One region of the Paenibacillus sp. FSL H8-0315 genome, then DNA from elsewhere that is predicted to be linked to it. Evidence: riboswitches for the same ligand, from Rfam matches in the RefSeq annotation. Region 1 holds a riboswitch; the other holds the start of a gene.
What was found. A riboswitch is a leader RNA that binds a small molecule or an ion and turns the genes downstream of it on or off. The one in region 1 is predicted to bind cyclic di-AMP.
Positions count from the first base shown of each region.

Region 2: another riboswitch for cyclic di-AMP. It lies ahead of MHB56_RS09995 (alpha/beta fold hydrolase); the one in region 1 lies ahead of MHB56_RS25155 (KamA family radical SAM protein).

Region 1 covers NZ_JBBOTA010000001.1:5,810,999-5,818,702, reverse strand. Annotated here, with positions in the region: gene MHB56_RS25170 (HAD family hydrolase) at 1-289, opposite strand, end outside; gene MHB56_RS25165 (ABC transporter substrate-binding protein) at 816-1,841, shown strand; gene MHB56_RS25160 (AraC family transcriptional regulator) at 1,981-3,648, shown strand; cyclic di-AMP (ydaO/yuaA leader) riboswitch at 3,697-3,840, shown strand; gene MHB56_RS25155 (KamA family radical SAM protein) at 3,973-5,148, shown strand; gene MHB56_RS25150 (helix-turn-helix transcriptional regulator) at 5,291-6,202, shown strand; gene MHB56_RS25145 (DinB family protein) at 6,286-6,801, shown strand; gene MHB56_RS25140 (YdeI/OmpD-associated family protein) at 6,858-7,427, shown strand.
Region 2 covers NZ_JBBOTA010000001.1:2,318,733-2,326,436, forward strand. Annotated here, with positions in the region: gene MHB56_RS09975 (exosporium glycoprotein BclB-related protein) at 1-731, shown strand, start outside; gene MHB56_RS09980 (cysteine desulfurase family protein) at 1,187-2,299, opposite strand; gene mnmH (tRNA 2-selenouridine(34) synthase MnmH) at 2,335-3,372, opposite strand; gene selD (selenide, water dikinase SelD) at 3,431-4,492, opposite strand; gene MHB56_RS09995 (alpha/beta fold hydrolase) at 5,012-5,821, opposite strand; cyclic di-AMP (ydaO/yuaA leader) riboswitch at 5,927-6,113, opposite strand; partial or broken gene MHB56_RS10000 (glyoxalase) at 6,360-6,470, shown strand; gene MHB56_RS10005 (hypothetical protein) at 6,548-6,721, opposite strand; gene MHB56_RS10010 (Nif3-like dinuclear metal center hexameric protein) at 6,806-7,600, opposite strand; gene MHB56_RS10015 (alpha-glucuronidase family glycosyl hydrolase) at 7,625-7,704, opposite strand, start outside.

The DNA.
Region 1 (7,704 bases):
AATCAAGATAATGCTGAATGCCTGGTCGTATTGTTTCAAGCTCCATAAGTTTGCTGTGTCTCTGTTTAACAGCCTTACTGAACTCTTCTTTGTCAATCGCTAGCTTAAGATCAGTCATTAAATATTCATAAGGATTAAAACTGTTCAAGCTCGTGCCGATGCAGGTGGAATATTGTTCAAGCGTCAGATCCACTCCATATTCTGCATAAGCCTCGTTAAATGCGGTGTACCAAGCAGTCTCCGTGTCGATAATCGTTCCGTCAAAATCAAAAATAATTCCTTTGATCACAATCAACCATCTCCCTCGTATTATGTTTGGTTAGAATATCTTACGCAAAACCTTCTGCATATTCTACAAAAAGCTATTTCGGCTTGCGTTTGACTATAAAAACCATAACAAAGCCCTTCTACTGACGTCAAGCACGGTAGATAACATGCCACGTAATGATAACGATTACAATCAATGTGGACAAACCTGGATTTTTTCATCACCTGAACTTCTTAATACATAACAGTAATCAGATTCAAAAAAACACCACAATCCTATGTGCTTCAAGGGATTCCTTTGCCAAGTTTATTATGAAGACAAGCTCCCTCTCTTTCTCTCGATTGCTGTTATTTAGAGTATTTTTCCAAGCAGCTAAAAATAATTCAAAATAATTTTAAACACAACCTTTTTACTTGATTGTACAAATCAAATTACGGGGTTATTTTTTGTCCATTGAGTAAAAAGAGGCTTTAATTTATGATATATTTTAATCGAGAATGATTATCATTATTGGTGGTCGTTACATATAATAGGGAGGCAATAAGATATGAACAAGGTACGACAGTCCTTCGCTGTGGTATGTGTACTATTTTTGCTGAGTACATTGCTACTGGCGTGCGGAAACTCAAAGGAACAATCCTCTGCCAATAGTACGGTGAACGCAACCGGGAACTCTTCCGCTGCAACCGCGGTACCTTTAGCAGAACCCTCAGATAGCAGTACAGATGAAGCAGCAGCGACTACCCGCTCCTATACAGATTACATAGGGCATACTGTAGAGATTCCGGTGAATCCACAGCGAATTATCTATTCTGGAGAAACTTATGGCGATTTGCTCGCACTTGGTGTGCAGGCGGTAGGTTATCCTCTTTCTATGGGTGAAGGCCAGGTTTTTGAAGATCAATTACAAGGTGTGGAGGATGTAGGCTTCCCTATCAATCTGGAAAAAACATTGGAGCTTCAGCCTGACCTGATCATCTATGCGGGCACAGATGAAGCTGATTTCGAACAGCTCTCCAAAATTGCACCCACTATAATATTTGATACCTTTGCCCCACTCCAGGAACGTATGCTGGACATTGGTGGAATTGTTGGGAAAACGACTGAAGCAGAAGCATGGCTTGCGCAGTATAAAACCGCTGAAGAGAACATGTGGAAGCAATTGAAATCCGCAGGCATGAAAGAGGGCGAAACGGCTGCGGTCTTCACTTATTATCCAGGAGACAGACTGTTTATAATGGCAGCAACCGGACTTTCACAGGTACTCTATGGGGAGAATGGCTTCAAGGCAACTCCAGCTATTCAGACGATCCTTGATGAAGGTAAAGGGTTCCAGGAAGTATCCATGGAAGTCCTGAAAGAATATGCCGGAGACCGGATATTCCTCTTGACTCCAGTGGCAGAAGAAGCAAAACAATCCACAGAGAATCTATTAAAGAGCCCTATCTGGAAGAGCCTTCCTGCCGTCAAGAACGGATATGTCTATACACAAGACATCATGAAGACTTCAAGTGATGCGACAACAAGAGAATGGCTGCTTGGCGAAATTCCACAGCTATTGAATATGAAATAACCTTCTGTGATGAAGAGTTTAACACAAGGCTGATAAAAAACTGCAAGAAGCATGTCAACAGCTGTTGATATGCTTCTTTTTTTTATATACAATGAATTCATTGATAATCATTCTCACCAAATGAACGGAGGCTGAACCCATGCTGCATACATCATCGTCCTGCCCCCCACTCCACTCTCTGCTATTTCAACTAAACGAGGCCGAACTGATGATTCAAGCTGCCGATTCAAGCTCTATGACGCGTACAACCCAGGACTATACCCTTCTCATATTTACTGGAGGGAACGGACAATTGAACCTCGATGATCAAAGCGTGATACTAAGTACGGATAAATGTTATCTACTATCTCCTGGAATCTCCTATAGTACGAACAACCAGGAGCTGACGTTGTATTATTACCTCATCACCTTTACAGCAATTTATACAACCGAGCATCCTAAACGATATTCTGGAGAGCTGCTTTCCGGCAGACGGGAGTTAATTGTGCACCCGTTCACCAAGGTAATCCGACTAGTCGAAGACCTGCTCATGAACAGGAATAACACCGATGATGTACAACAATTCAAGCGACAATTAAAATTCCAAGAATTGCTGCTGCTACTTTTTGAGCATAATTACCCTTCCAAACACCTGCCAAGTCCTACGGAATCCGTAGAAAAGACCATAACATTCATTCAGGAGCATTATACAGAGAGTATCACCGTGAAGCAGTTAGCTGAACTGGCGGGAATATCAATCTGGCAATATACACCGATCTTTCAGCAGCTTACGGGTAAAAAGCCGCTTGAATACCTGACGGATCTGCGCATTAATCATTCCAAACGATTCCTGCAGGAATCGACTGAACCACTGCGGGAAATCGCCAGACTGGTCGGCTTCTCGGATGAATACTATTTCAGCCGCCGCTTTCGGCAAAAAACCGGAGTTACACCCGGACAATATGCACATCAGCAAGGTCGTAAGCTTACCGTCAAGGATTGGACGGGTCATGAGGTGGAAATTCCTGAACGAGCGAAACGTATTGTCTATCATGGCGAGACACTTGGCGACCTTCTCGCGTTAGGTGTAAAGCCTATCGGTGGAGATGAAGCGTTCGCCCGGAACAGCGTCTATAAACATCGGCTTAAGAAGCTCGCCAACGTCGGGTTTCCACTGGACCCGCAGTTGACCGCTTCCCTAAACCCAGATTTGATCATTTTGGCAAATAGTGATGAAAGAGCCTACAGAGCAGTTTCTGGTATCGCTCCGACACTCACCTTTGATTCATTTGCATCTCTCGACAACCGAATGCGGACATTAGGCAGTTGGCTAGGTAAACAGCGCGAAGCCGAAGCATGGCTGGAGTCATTCACAATCAAAAACGCTGCCATGTGGCAGCAGCTTTACACGACAACCCTCCAAGTTGGAGAAACCGCCTCTGCTTTGGTCTATGATCATGGGGATCATCTGTATGCTATGGGAATGTCCGGATTCTCCACTGCGCTTTATGCCCCTTGTGGTTTACAACCGACCGAAGAGATCCAGGCCATATTGGACGAAGAGTTAGGGTTCGCCGAAGTTGATCCAACACGACTGCCTGCCTACGCCGGAGATCATATCTTCATGCTCATTCCGGAACGCAAAGACTCGCGAGCTGCGATGGAACGATTACTAGACAGTTCACTTTGGAACAATCTCCCGGCAGTACGTCAGGGACATGTTTATCTGCTCGACGGAAGCAAATGGAACTCTAGTGATGCGTTAACCCGGGAGAAGCTGCTAACGCTGTTGCCTAAACTACTCGGCGGAAGTAGCGCTAGCAATTAAAGGTGAATCTAGGATTGTCTTTTGACTTTTCAAAACTTCATAGGGTATACTTTATCTACGCTTAATTTCCAACTTTTACAGTTGAAAAGCGGGGGAACCAGTTAATTGGGGCGAATCATTGAGCATTAGAATGTAGGGTACCATCTTACCCGAGTCCGTCAGCTAACCTCGTCAGCAGTGGATGGGTCTGCTTTTCATGTTATTTACATAACCAGAGACCCTTGCTAAGGGTCTCTTTTTGTGCTTTTTTTGGACCCTGCTGGCAGTAGATTGGCCTTTGACACTAAGGCTCCCTCATTTCTCACACTACGAGACAAAGGAGAGATGTACGTGCAAAAGGTAAAGTACTTCACGGATATTAACAAAATAGCTATGTTGTCTGAGCTGGAAAAAGAGAATCTGAAAGAAATTACGGACAAGTTTGTTTTTCGTGTAAATGACTACTATCTGTCTTTAATTAACTGGGATGATCCAAATGATCCCATCCGTAAGCTGGTTATTCCTAACGAAGGTGAACTGCTGGAGTATGGGCGCTGGGACGCCTCCGATGAGGACACGAATTATGTGGTACCTGGTTGTCAGCACAAGTATAGAACCACTGCACTACTGATTGTATCCGAGGTCTGCGGGGCTTATTGCCGCTACTGTTTCCGTAAGCGTCTGTTCCGAAATGACGTGAAAGAGGCGATGGCTGATGTCTCTCCGGGTTTGGAGTATATCGCAAATAATCCGGAGATTAACAACGTACTTCTTACGGGCGGGGACAGTTTAATTCTCTCCACACCGAAGCTAAGATCCATTATTGAAAATCTAAGAAGCATTGAGCATGTTAAGATCATTAGACTGGGTTCCAAAATTCCCGTATTTAATCCGATGCGGATCTCTGAAGACGAAGAGCTGCTGGAGCTGATTCGTACTTACTCTACCGAAGACAAACGAATCTATGTTATGGCGCACATCAATCATCCTCGTGAAATCACACCTGAAGCCAAAAAAGCATTTAAAGCTCTCCACAACGCAGGGGCAATTGTCGTAAATCAGACCCCCATCCTCAAAGGCATCAACGATGATCCCGTTATTTTAGGGGAACTACTGGACCGGCTTTCATGGGCTGGCGTTACACCCTACTACTTCTTTGTGAACCGGCCCGTAGCCGGAAACCGAGATTTCGTATTACCGCTCGAGCAAGTCTATCAAATTGTAGAAGAAGCCAAAGCCAGAACCTCAGGACTTGGCAAAAGAGTACGCTTATCCATGAGCCACACCTCAGGAAAAATAGAAATTCTCGCCATTGATAACGGAAAAGCCTATCTCAAATACCATCAATCCAGAGATCAGGAATACGGAAAATTTATGATTCTAGATTGTCCAAAGGACGCCGAATGGTTCGATGACCTGCCTGGGAATGTGCAATATTGGACCCCACCTGTGAAAAAAAACGATGCTATTATTTCTGTTAATGATTTATCTGGCGAGCCTGCGGATTTAATCTGTAAATAGATTAATCAGCTCTGTCAGACTCTGTCATAGGATATTTCTTCATCACCAACAACAAAACTCCTCCCGCCCAAAATTAGCCCGAAAAAATCTATGATATAATCACGCTGTAACACGAAATGGACTAATGGGTGGGAATGCACACATGAAATTGGAACGATTGATTTCTATGATCTACAAGCTATTGAACCACGAAGTTTTATCTGCCTCCAAGCTGGCTGAAGAGTTTCAGGTTTCCCAGCGAACAATCTATAGAGATATCGATGTGATTTGTGCCGCTGGCATCCCGGTCGTATCGTATCAGGGAACTAAAGGTGGATATGGCATTATGGACGGATATAAAATGGATAAAAGCCTGCTCCGTTCGTATGATGTCACTTCTCTGATTACTGTACTGAACAGTCTTTCTTCCGTGTTTGAAGATGAGCATACGCAAGGAACCATTGAACGGCTGCAAACGATTGGAACGGAGCCACAGACCTCTAGTCTCGCGGTGGATCTTGAAACCCGGCGTACGGATCCTGACGCACTTCCTCTTTTACGTGCGGCTATATCGGAACGAAATGTTGTCCGTTTTGATTACATCAGTGTAAAAAATGAACGTACAACCCGTGAAATGGAACCAGTAAAGCTTCATTTTAAATATAGCAACTGGTACATCTATGGTTATTGCCGGGCTCGGCAGGACTATCGGGAGTTCCGACTTTCCCGGATGCTGAATTTGTTCCTGACGCAGGATACCTTTCATTCGCAACATGAGGTACCCAAAGAGGCTGGCTGTTCAAACAGGGCAGATCAGGTGGAGGAAATAGTAATCCGGGTGGGCCCTGAGGCTTTGGCAGAAGCTTTGGATCAGTTTCATCTAGTCGACAAGGAATTTCATTCCGATAAAAGCATGACGATGCGAATTCCTGTGTATAAGCCATTGGAAGCTCGTTGGCTTTGGTCCATTCTGCTGAGTTTCGGCAGCGGGGCCGAAGTCCTCGAACCCCCTGCATTGCGAGGTATTTTAAAAGAGCAGCTTCAAAACACACTCAAACTTTATGAAGAAGTATGACAGTCTGATGTCATACTTCTTCTTTTATATTAACTACAGTAACAAAAAACAAATCCATGACCATTCAAAAGGAGAATGTACGAATGACAAATTATCCAGTAGAAATGTTTAAATACCACACATGGGCAAACCAAACTATCCTGGGGAGAATCAAGGAACTCCCGCCTTCTGTGCTAAGTCAAGAAGTGAACAGCTCATTTCCCACCATCGCTCATGCCCTTAGCCATATCTATGCGGTTGATACGATGTGGTATCTTGTATTAACAGGCACTGCCATGCCAGAGGCTTTTCAACAAAGTATCCCGCTAAATTTGAGCATTCTAGATTCTGTGGATGAATACGTAAATATCTTTGCCCAGCTATCAGAACAATACAAAGCATGGTTACACAACCAATCCGATTTGGAGCAAACCATTCTGCTTGACAATCCATTCGCCGGAATCCGCCAAACACGCCTATCAGAAATTGTGTTGCAAGTCGCCAATCACGGGACTTATCATAGAGGCAATGTATCTACTATGTTACGGCAGTTAGGCCATGCTTCCACCATGAATGACTATGCTCTTTTTTGGTATCAGGTTCCTGCAAAAGCAATTTAATCTCGGATGGGCAAGACGCTCCACTCCATACCTAGAAAGGAAATTGTATTTTAATTATGGAGATTAAAAATCTAATTACAGTAAAAACGAGAGAAGATTTAAGAGTTTGGCTGCAGGAGAATTGTAAGACTGAACAATCTTGTTGGGTACTCGTTAGTATGACGCCAAACCCAGAAACGTTGCTATATTTGGACGTAGTTGAGGAATGTTTGTGTTTTGGATGGATCGATGGAGTGAAAAAGAAAATTTCGGAAACGGAGCTGGCGCAAAGACTCTCTCCCCGAAGCAAAAGAAGCTCTTGGACTGAATTGAATAAAGAGCGTGTCCGCCGCCTCGAAAAGCTGGGGTTAATGAGTGCTGAAGGAAAACGGATACTTCCTGATATGAACCCTGATTCTTTTATAGTAGATAAGATTATAGAGCAACGGCTAAAAGAGGACAGGCAAGTATATGAGAATTTCACGGCCTTTCCAGCCCTTTATAAAAGAGTTCGGATCGACACGATCCAAAGCAATAAACATCAGCCAGATTTATTTAAGAGTAAATTAGACAAATTCATAGCAAACACTAAAGAAAATAAAATGTACGGGCAATGGCATGATAATGGACGTCTGCTAGATTATTAAGCTGCGCTAGATGCACGATCTCCTGCTGTGGCTTTCGGACCCCAATGACGCTATTTACTAATTAATCGCCTTTTCAGCAACTTATCGGACCCCAGTGCAGCTATTCCTTAGAAACAGGCTCTTATACGGTGATTTTTCCGCCATTAGGAGCTATGTGGTCCGATAATACTCCAAATGGCGGATTTTCCTGCTTATAAGGTCTGCTGAGTCCGATACCGCCAAGTATGATCATTCACTGGACTCCTGAGTCCGACACCGCCGAAGTATGATCATTCGC
Region 2 (7,704 bases), 3.5 Mb from region 1:
CCGGCGCGGTCGGCGTTGCCGGAGCTACGGGGGCGACTGGCGCGACTGGTGATCCGGGGGCAGTCGGCATTGCCGGAGCTACGGGTGCAACGGGCGCCACGGGTGATCCCGGCGCGGTCGGCGTTGCCGGAGCTACCGGTGTAACGGGTGCCACGGGTGATCCCGGCGCGGTTGGAGCTACTGGCATTACCGGAGTCACTGGTGCAACCGGTAACGGTGCAATTATTCCGCTGGCATCCGGAGGACCTATTATTATGACCACAGTTTTGGGTGGTTTGGTTGGAACAACAAGTCTTGTAGGCTTCGGAAGTTCAGCCACAGGCATTTCGCTTGTTGGCGGTAATATTGATTTGACAGGTACTCTCCTTGGACCGCTTATCAACTTTGCATTCTCAACTCCTCGAGCAGGAGTAATAACTTCCATTGCTGCTTACTTCAGTAATACCATAGCTTTATCGCTACTTGGTACTACGATAAATGTAACAGCACAGTTGTACCAATCGACCACACCAAATAATACATTTACTGCTATTCCAGGGGCAACAGTCCCACTTCCACCTATCACCGGTACTATTAATCTTGGAACTTTTGTCAGCGGAATTACGAATGGTATCAATTTTGCTGTAACTCCACAGACACGTTTGCTTATGGTATTCTCAGCCACCGCTACAGGCCTCACCCTTGTAAATACAGTCACTGGTTATGCAAGTGCTGGCTTTACGATTGTATAATCACTAAAACAAATTTTAAAAAAGCATCTGCGATTCCTTTTGAAGGAATGACAGATGCTTTTTTTTGTAATATGCGGGTTCAACTTCTTGATCCTTCGGACTCAAATGCCGCTATTCGTTAATTTATCACTGTTTAGAGAGATTATCGGACCTGAGAGGCGCTATTGGGCAGAAATGATGCTCAATTTTGTCTATTTTGTACAAATAGCGACTATGGGGTCCTATAACAACCCAAAAAGAGGAAAATGTTGCAGATAAGAGCGCCTGAGTCCGATAGCGAGTCCGTTCACTGAGATTCATAATCCGTTCACTGAGAGTCATAGTCCGTTCACTGAGAGTCATAGTCCGTCCACTGGAAGTCAAAGTCCGTCCACTGGAAGTCAAAGTCCGTTCACTAGGATTCACACTTTGTCACTGTTTGCAAAAACGAACCTCACAACTAATACGATTTCAGCTTATAACAAATACACCTTCAGCTTATCGATGACCTCATCGATTTCCGCTGTAGTCGTATATCGTCCCACACTAAAACGAACCGCCCCCCGTCCAATGTTCTCCGACACATGCATAGCCTTTAAAACAGGCGAAATCAACGTTTCACCGGAATGGCACGCCGAGCCAGTTGAAGCAGCCACAGCTTCCAGGGAATCGATAATTTCATGACCCACTGCTCCAAGAAAACTAACGTTAAGGGTGTTAGGCAAGCGCTTGTGTTTATGACCATTCAAATGAATTTTTTCGCCAAAAGACTCCTGCAGTCTTCCATAGAAATACTCCGTAACTTGCTTAACTCTTTTTCTAGAATCAGAGTCAGCAGCAAGCTCGCAGGCTTTTCCTAAGCCAATAATGTAGGGTGTATTTTCTGTCCCCGCTCTTCGCCCCTGTTCATGGCCCGCACCGTGTATCAAAGGCTCAATGTGAATGCCGTCCCGAATGTACAATGCTCCAATGCCTTTGGGCGCATATAATTTATGGCCTGCAAGCGTTAGAAAATCCACCCCTAAATCCGCTACATCGAGGTCTACTTTTCCCGCAGATTGTGAAGCATCTGTATGAATAAGAATGCCCCGTTCGTGGCAGACCTCAGCTATTTCCTTGATCGGCTGGATCGTACCCGTTTCGTTATTAGAGTGCATGATGGAGACCAGAATGGTTTGGTCCGTGAGCTGCTTTTTCACATCGTCAACCTGCACCATTCCATACGAGTCAACAGGTACATAAGTCAGGTTGTATCCCATCTGCTCCAGGTACTGACAAGGTTTAATTACCGCTGGATGCTCAATAGCAGACAGGATAATGTGATTACCTTTATGGCGATACGTTTGGGCTACTCCTTTAATGACAGTATTATTAGACTCACTACCCCCACTGGTAAAAAGCACCTCACCCGGCGCACAATTCAGGAAATCAGCCACCTGTGTTCTTGCCTGCTCTATTCCGAGTTTAGCTTCCCGCCCCAAAGAATGACTGCTTGAAGGATTCCCAAAATGACCGTAAAGATAAGGGATCATAACCTCTACTACTTCCTTATCTACTGGTGTTGTAGCGTTGTAATCTAAATAGATCATATTAAGTAAAGCCCCCTTTAACCATAACGCGAAACTTATACTTCTTGATGTTTTAAAAAAGAACGCACAGCAGTCTCAGCTTCATCCAGATTATTCACTTTAAAAGTAACTCTCTCAATGCCTTCATACTGAGTGGACGTATAATCGTATCTAGGATCATAGTAATATTCTAGCAGCAGCGCCACAGCTTCGCCGAACAAATCTGCCTGCAAGCATCGCTCGATTTCTGCCGCAATAGGGATATGAATTCGGGATTTAATACTCCGAAATGCAGAAATACATTGCTCCTTGTATTCTTCTGGCCGATAATCCTCAAGGATTTGCTCCACTCTGGCATGTAAAGGCATCTCAATCCAGATCTGTGTTCCGATCTCTTTTTGCTCGGCCATAAACGGGGGCATCACTACCTTACCAATCTTTTTGCTCTCCGCTTCAAATAGTACATAAGGAGAATCCCCGATCTTAATTAACTCCTCTAAAAGAAGACTATCGAACGTTTTTTGATTGTTCGCACGAAGGCCAATCTCACCAAAAATAGAACCACGGTGACCTGCCATCCCTTCCAAATCCAGAACAGGATACCCCTGTGTCTTCAGGCGGTGTAACAGATTGGTTTTACCTGTGCCTGTATTTCCGTGAATCACATAAGACTTCGCCTTACATTCATAGGACTCCAATTCGTCGAGCACCCATTTACGATAAGCCTTATAGCCGCCTATCAGCCGGTAAGCATGAATATCCATTAAAGAGAGTACGGTCGCAGTTGTACGGCTGCGCATACCTCCCCTCCAGCAGAATACAGCTTTGTCTCCTTGAATCGCTGCAAATTCTTTGACAAAAGAAGGCAGTTTTGCCGCAGCAATCTCCAAACCACGTTCTTTCGCGGCCTGCACACTTGTCTGTTTATACAACGTCCCTACTTCAGCCCGTTCCTGATCATCAAAAAAGGGAATATTCAAACTATCCGGCAGCGTTGCATCTTTATATTCAGAAGGAGATCTAACATCAATAATGGTGATCTGCTTCTTGTTTTTTAACACTCTAAGTTCTTCCAGTGTAATGTCCTGAAACAATATGCTCTCTCCTCTGGTGGCTAACCTTCATAATTTGCTCTAAGCTGATATACAACAGTTATTCCACAGCAGCTATAACCGTAATCTGACCCGGATGCTCTTCCGTTACCTCTCCGATCAATGCCGCTTCTACCCCTGCATCTACTAACTCTTTTAGCAAATCTTCGCTTTGTTCAGGGGCCACAGAGATCAGCAATCCGCCAGAAGTCACAGCGTCACATAGAATATAGCGGCTTAGTTGGTCCATCTCTTCCGGATAAAGAATGCTGCCTTCCAGATGGGCAAAGTTATTCTTAGTGCCTCCTGGAACAAATCCCTGTTCCGCAAGCTCTCTTACTCTTGGCAGCATCGGTACATCGCCTTGACGAATGATCAGGCCCGTGCCGCTCCCTTTAGCCATTTCCGAGGCATGTCCCAGTAGCCCAAATCCGGTAACATCTGTACAAGCATGTACATCATAAGGCTCCATGATTTCAGCCGCTTTTTTATTCAAAGTAGACATTACTGTCGTAAGGCGTGTGGTTTCTTCAGGAGATAGCTGATCCTTTTTAATGGAAGTTGTTAAGATCCCCACACCGATAGGCTTCGTTAGAATCAGCTTGTCTCCCACCTTGGCGCTCGCATTCGTTCTTACTTTGTCAGGATGCACAAGGCCCGTAACGGCCAATCCGAATTTGGGCTCTTTATCGTCGATGGAATGTCCGCCCACAAGAGTAGCTCCTGCTTCCTGTACTTTATCCGCTGCACCGCGCAAAATGTCACCGAGAATACTTTTATCTAAAACAGAAATAGGGAAGGCCACAATATTAAGCACCGTAAGCGGCTTTCCACCCATCGCATAAATATCACTTAATGCATTGGCTGCTGCAATTTGACCAAATGAATAGGGATCATCCACGATCGGCGTGAAAAAATCAACAGTTTGCACTAACGCTAATTCATCACTTAAACGGTACACCCCTGCATCATCACTAGTGTCCAGACCTACAAGTAGATCCGGGTTAGGAACAGTTGGTGGCAGACTGCGAATAACCTGCATGAGATCAGCGGGACCGATTTTGCAGCCGCAGCCCCCTTTTGAAGATAATGAAGTCAGTTTTATAGTTTCAGCTTGAGACATCATGACTCAGCTCCTTTAGTATGAATTATCTTAATCTTACACGAGTAGACCGCATTGTACAAAATGCAAGAGTAGCAGATGTGCTGCTTGTTACGCCTTCCTCTATACACTTACCATCACTACTTAGGTCTACCGTTCTTTCCCACGTCGGGTGAGCTATATTTGATGCTGTGGTAGGGTGGGACATTAAGTGGCGTTCTAGGTACAATATGCTTGTAAATGTTCAACATCCATCGGTTAGTAAAATAACCAAAGGCTGGCTCATTCGTAGATTTTACTACTGATAAGCCAGCCTTTAGTTGGATGTCCATTATATTAGGGAAATCCTCCCTAAAAACATCCTATTATTAGGGAAGTTTTCCCTAATCCATGTTCTAGGAGCCATAATCTCCTTCACTTTAGGGAGAATTCCCCTAAAGTTCAACCCAAAAGGACGTCCCATAGCCAGCTCGTGCTCCCTGGCTATGGGACGTCTTTTTTCTCACTTAAACGCTTCGCTTGTGAAGGTCTCCCAATAGATCAGCTAATCTGCTGAGTACCCTGCTGCTTCTCTAAGAAACGTTGAAGAATCGCATTGAATTGCTCCGGTTGGCACAGATTACTTGGATCTAATGCGTTCGGAATAATCGCCAACTGCGCATGTGGCAGCTGAGACACCATTTCCTTCATACAATTCACTCCAAATTCATTAAAGTCCCCTACAATACATAAAGCAGGACGTTTAAAAGCCTTTAAGCATCTGGTGTAATCAACATGGCTCGTAGCCAGCCTTTGCCGATATAGCTCCCGGGGACGTTTGTCCAGCAGCCCTCTTCTAATCTCATTGTAGGCCAGACTCCAGCGCTCTCGGTACATCATCCGAATCGAAGGCAACACCAGCTCGCTTGGGAGATAATACATTAGTAAACTGCAATATGCTGCCATAGTTTGTATTTTCCCTACTATTGTTGATCCGTGAGTCCTACAAAAGCTATCCGCAACCACAATGGCTTTTACACGCTCAGGATATTGTTTGGCAATATGCTGAACGACTAAGCCACCATAGGCGATTCCTACAAAAACTGCTTCACGGATACCTAGGTCATTCAACAGCATAATCAGATCCAGACATTGCGTCTCAATAATCTCATGTGGGGCCTCCAGCAGTTTACCAGACTTGCCATTCCCCCGTAAATCGCACAAAATCACTTTATATTTATCGGAAAAATACTCCAGCTGTGGTTTGAACATACTGTGTGTTAATCCATGTCCATGGATAAACACAACCGGAGTGCCAGTTCCATTGATTTCATAATAGAGCGAAGTTCCGTTCAGTTTAGCGATAGGCAAAGGTAACACCTCTTTCATAATAAATTCTACGACTATATCTGCTTAAAAACGCAGCAAAAAACCACAGAGGGATTCTCTGTGGCTATTCATCACTAAACACGCCATTCATCCTCTCTCCATACGCTTACGAGGTTAGCTGTCGGATTCGGGCAGTGAGAGTTGCCCTACCTGCAGGGATGCATATTATGCACCCGGAACAGGATTCACCCCATAACCAGTGCCGACTCTCACATCGGCTGCCAGTTGTTGGTTCCCCCGCTTTCCAGAAACGGAAATTAAGCGGATTGCTTATGTAATTGTAAATTTAAGATAATTCTCAGTTCTGAGATGAATCATACTCTTGTAAGGTTTTCTTGTAAAGGAGGGCTCTGGTCAAAATAATGTTGAAAGCAATGCTTTTCATTTCATATTAAGCATACTCTTCATTTTCTCTTTCTTTTGCTCTTGTTTACTCGTTTTCTTTAGAAAAACAGCTCTGAAGCAAGCGAAAAAGGGGGTGATTCACCAGTACTTTCCTATTTAATAAGAAACGACAATCTTCAATACCAATATTGGGCCAGTTTCTGTACCTTGGGGTGTTCGTCGTTTCTATGTCCCCGATCCGTTTGGCAAGCTTGTTAATATTATTTCACATGAACAGCACGAATGATTTCATAAAAAAGAAAAAAGCTAAGCAGAATCAGAGATCTCCCCCTGTCCACTTAGCTTCCTTTTACAATACTATGGCTACAAAAGATCGGCGTTTTTCAATGCATGCTCCCAGCTTGGAAAAAAGAACAGCGCACTTCTCATAAGCTCTGGGTCGCTTTGCTTCACTTGTTTTTTACTGATCGAGCTTCCGTCGCTTTGCAGCTTTTTGATCCGACTTAATACTTCATCAGCCTCCAAAGGAATTTCCATTGAAACACTCCTTTCTCAGTGACCTGTTTCCCTTCATTTTCTCCATAATATGTTTATTTATTCCGTACTCTTAATTTCCCCAGATTAAACCATCTGATAGATGGGTTGTTCAGCAATGAACCGGGTAGGAAGCATGGGATATTTGTCTGCTAAGATTTCAGCTAAATATTTCATCCCCGGCGCTTCACTCTCCGCATGACCTAACATGATGAGCGCTTTAGATCTGCCTTGGTGCCCTGCATCCCGCACATATTCCGGAGTCTCCCACTCTGGTCCCTCTCCAGCGATAATTAAATCAAGATTGTGATCATTAAAAAGCGGAATAGCCATCATCCCGCCTCCTCTGTAACCTACTAATATCCCTACGCGTTTGCAGGACAGAGACAGGTCACCAGCAGCGCGTACATAAGAGATGCCTAGCTTACTTTTAATATACTGAGCAGCTTCCATTACAGTCATAGCAGGAATAGTGAGAATCGTAGCAGCCGCTTGCTGCTCTTCCACATAGTCTGACCAATCCAGCTCTCGCAGCAAGCCCATCATAATCCCATCCGGCTCTTGCCGATGCCAATAATCATGATAACGAAAAATAGCTATTGGGGAATGTTCGATCAGACTTTTTTTCGCATGATAAACCGGATCAGCTTCTAACCACTCGCTCGCTGCATGATGGCTATAAAATACACCTTCATGCGTGATCAGCAAATTGGCTCCTAACGCTATTGCTTGCTCCACAATATTTTGTGTGGCAGAGAAGGCCGTAATAATCCCTGTGACTTCAGTTTCCGGTTCCCCTGGGTTCAGAATATCCACAGTCCCTTCTACCTGTTCCACAGTTCCCATTAAATCTTTCAAAATCGCTCTAATCGTGAGGCTCACTATCATCATCCCTCGAATCGAAATCTAATAAATCTTTCTGCCTTTAAGATCCTCAATTCCGCTCTTACGGTAAAAATACGTATTGATCCGATCTCTCCATTCCT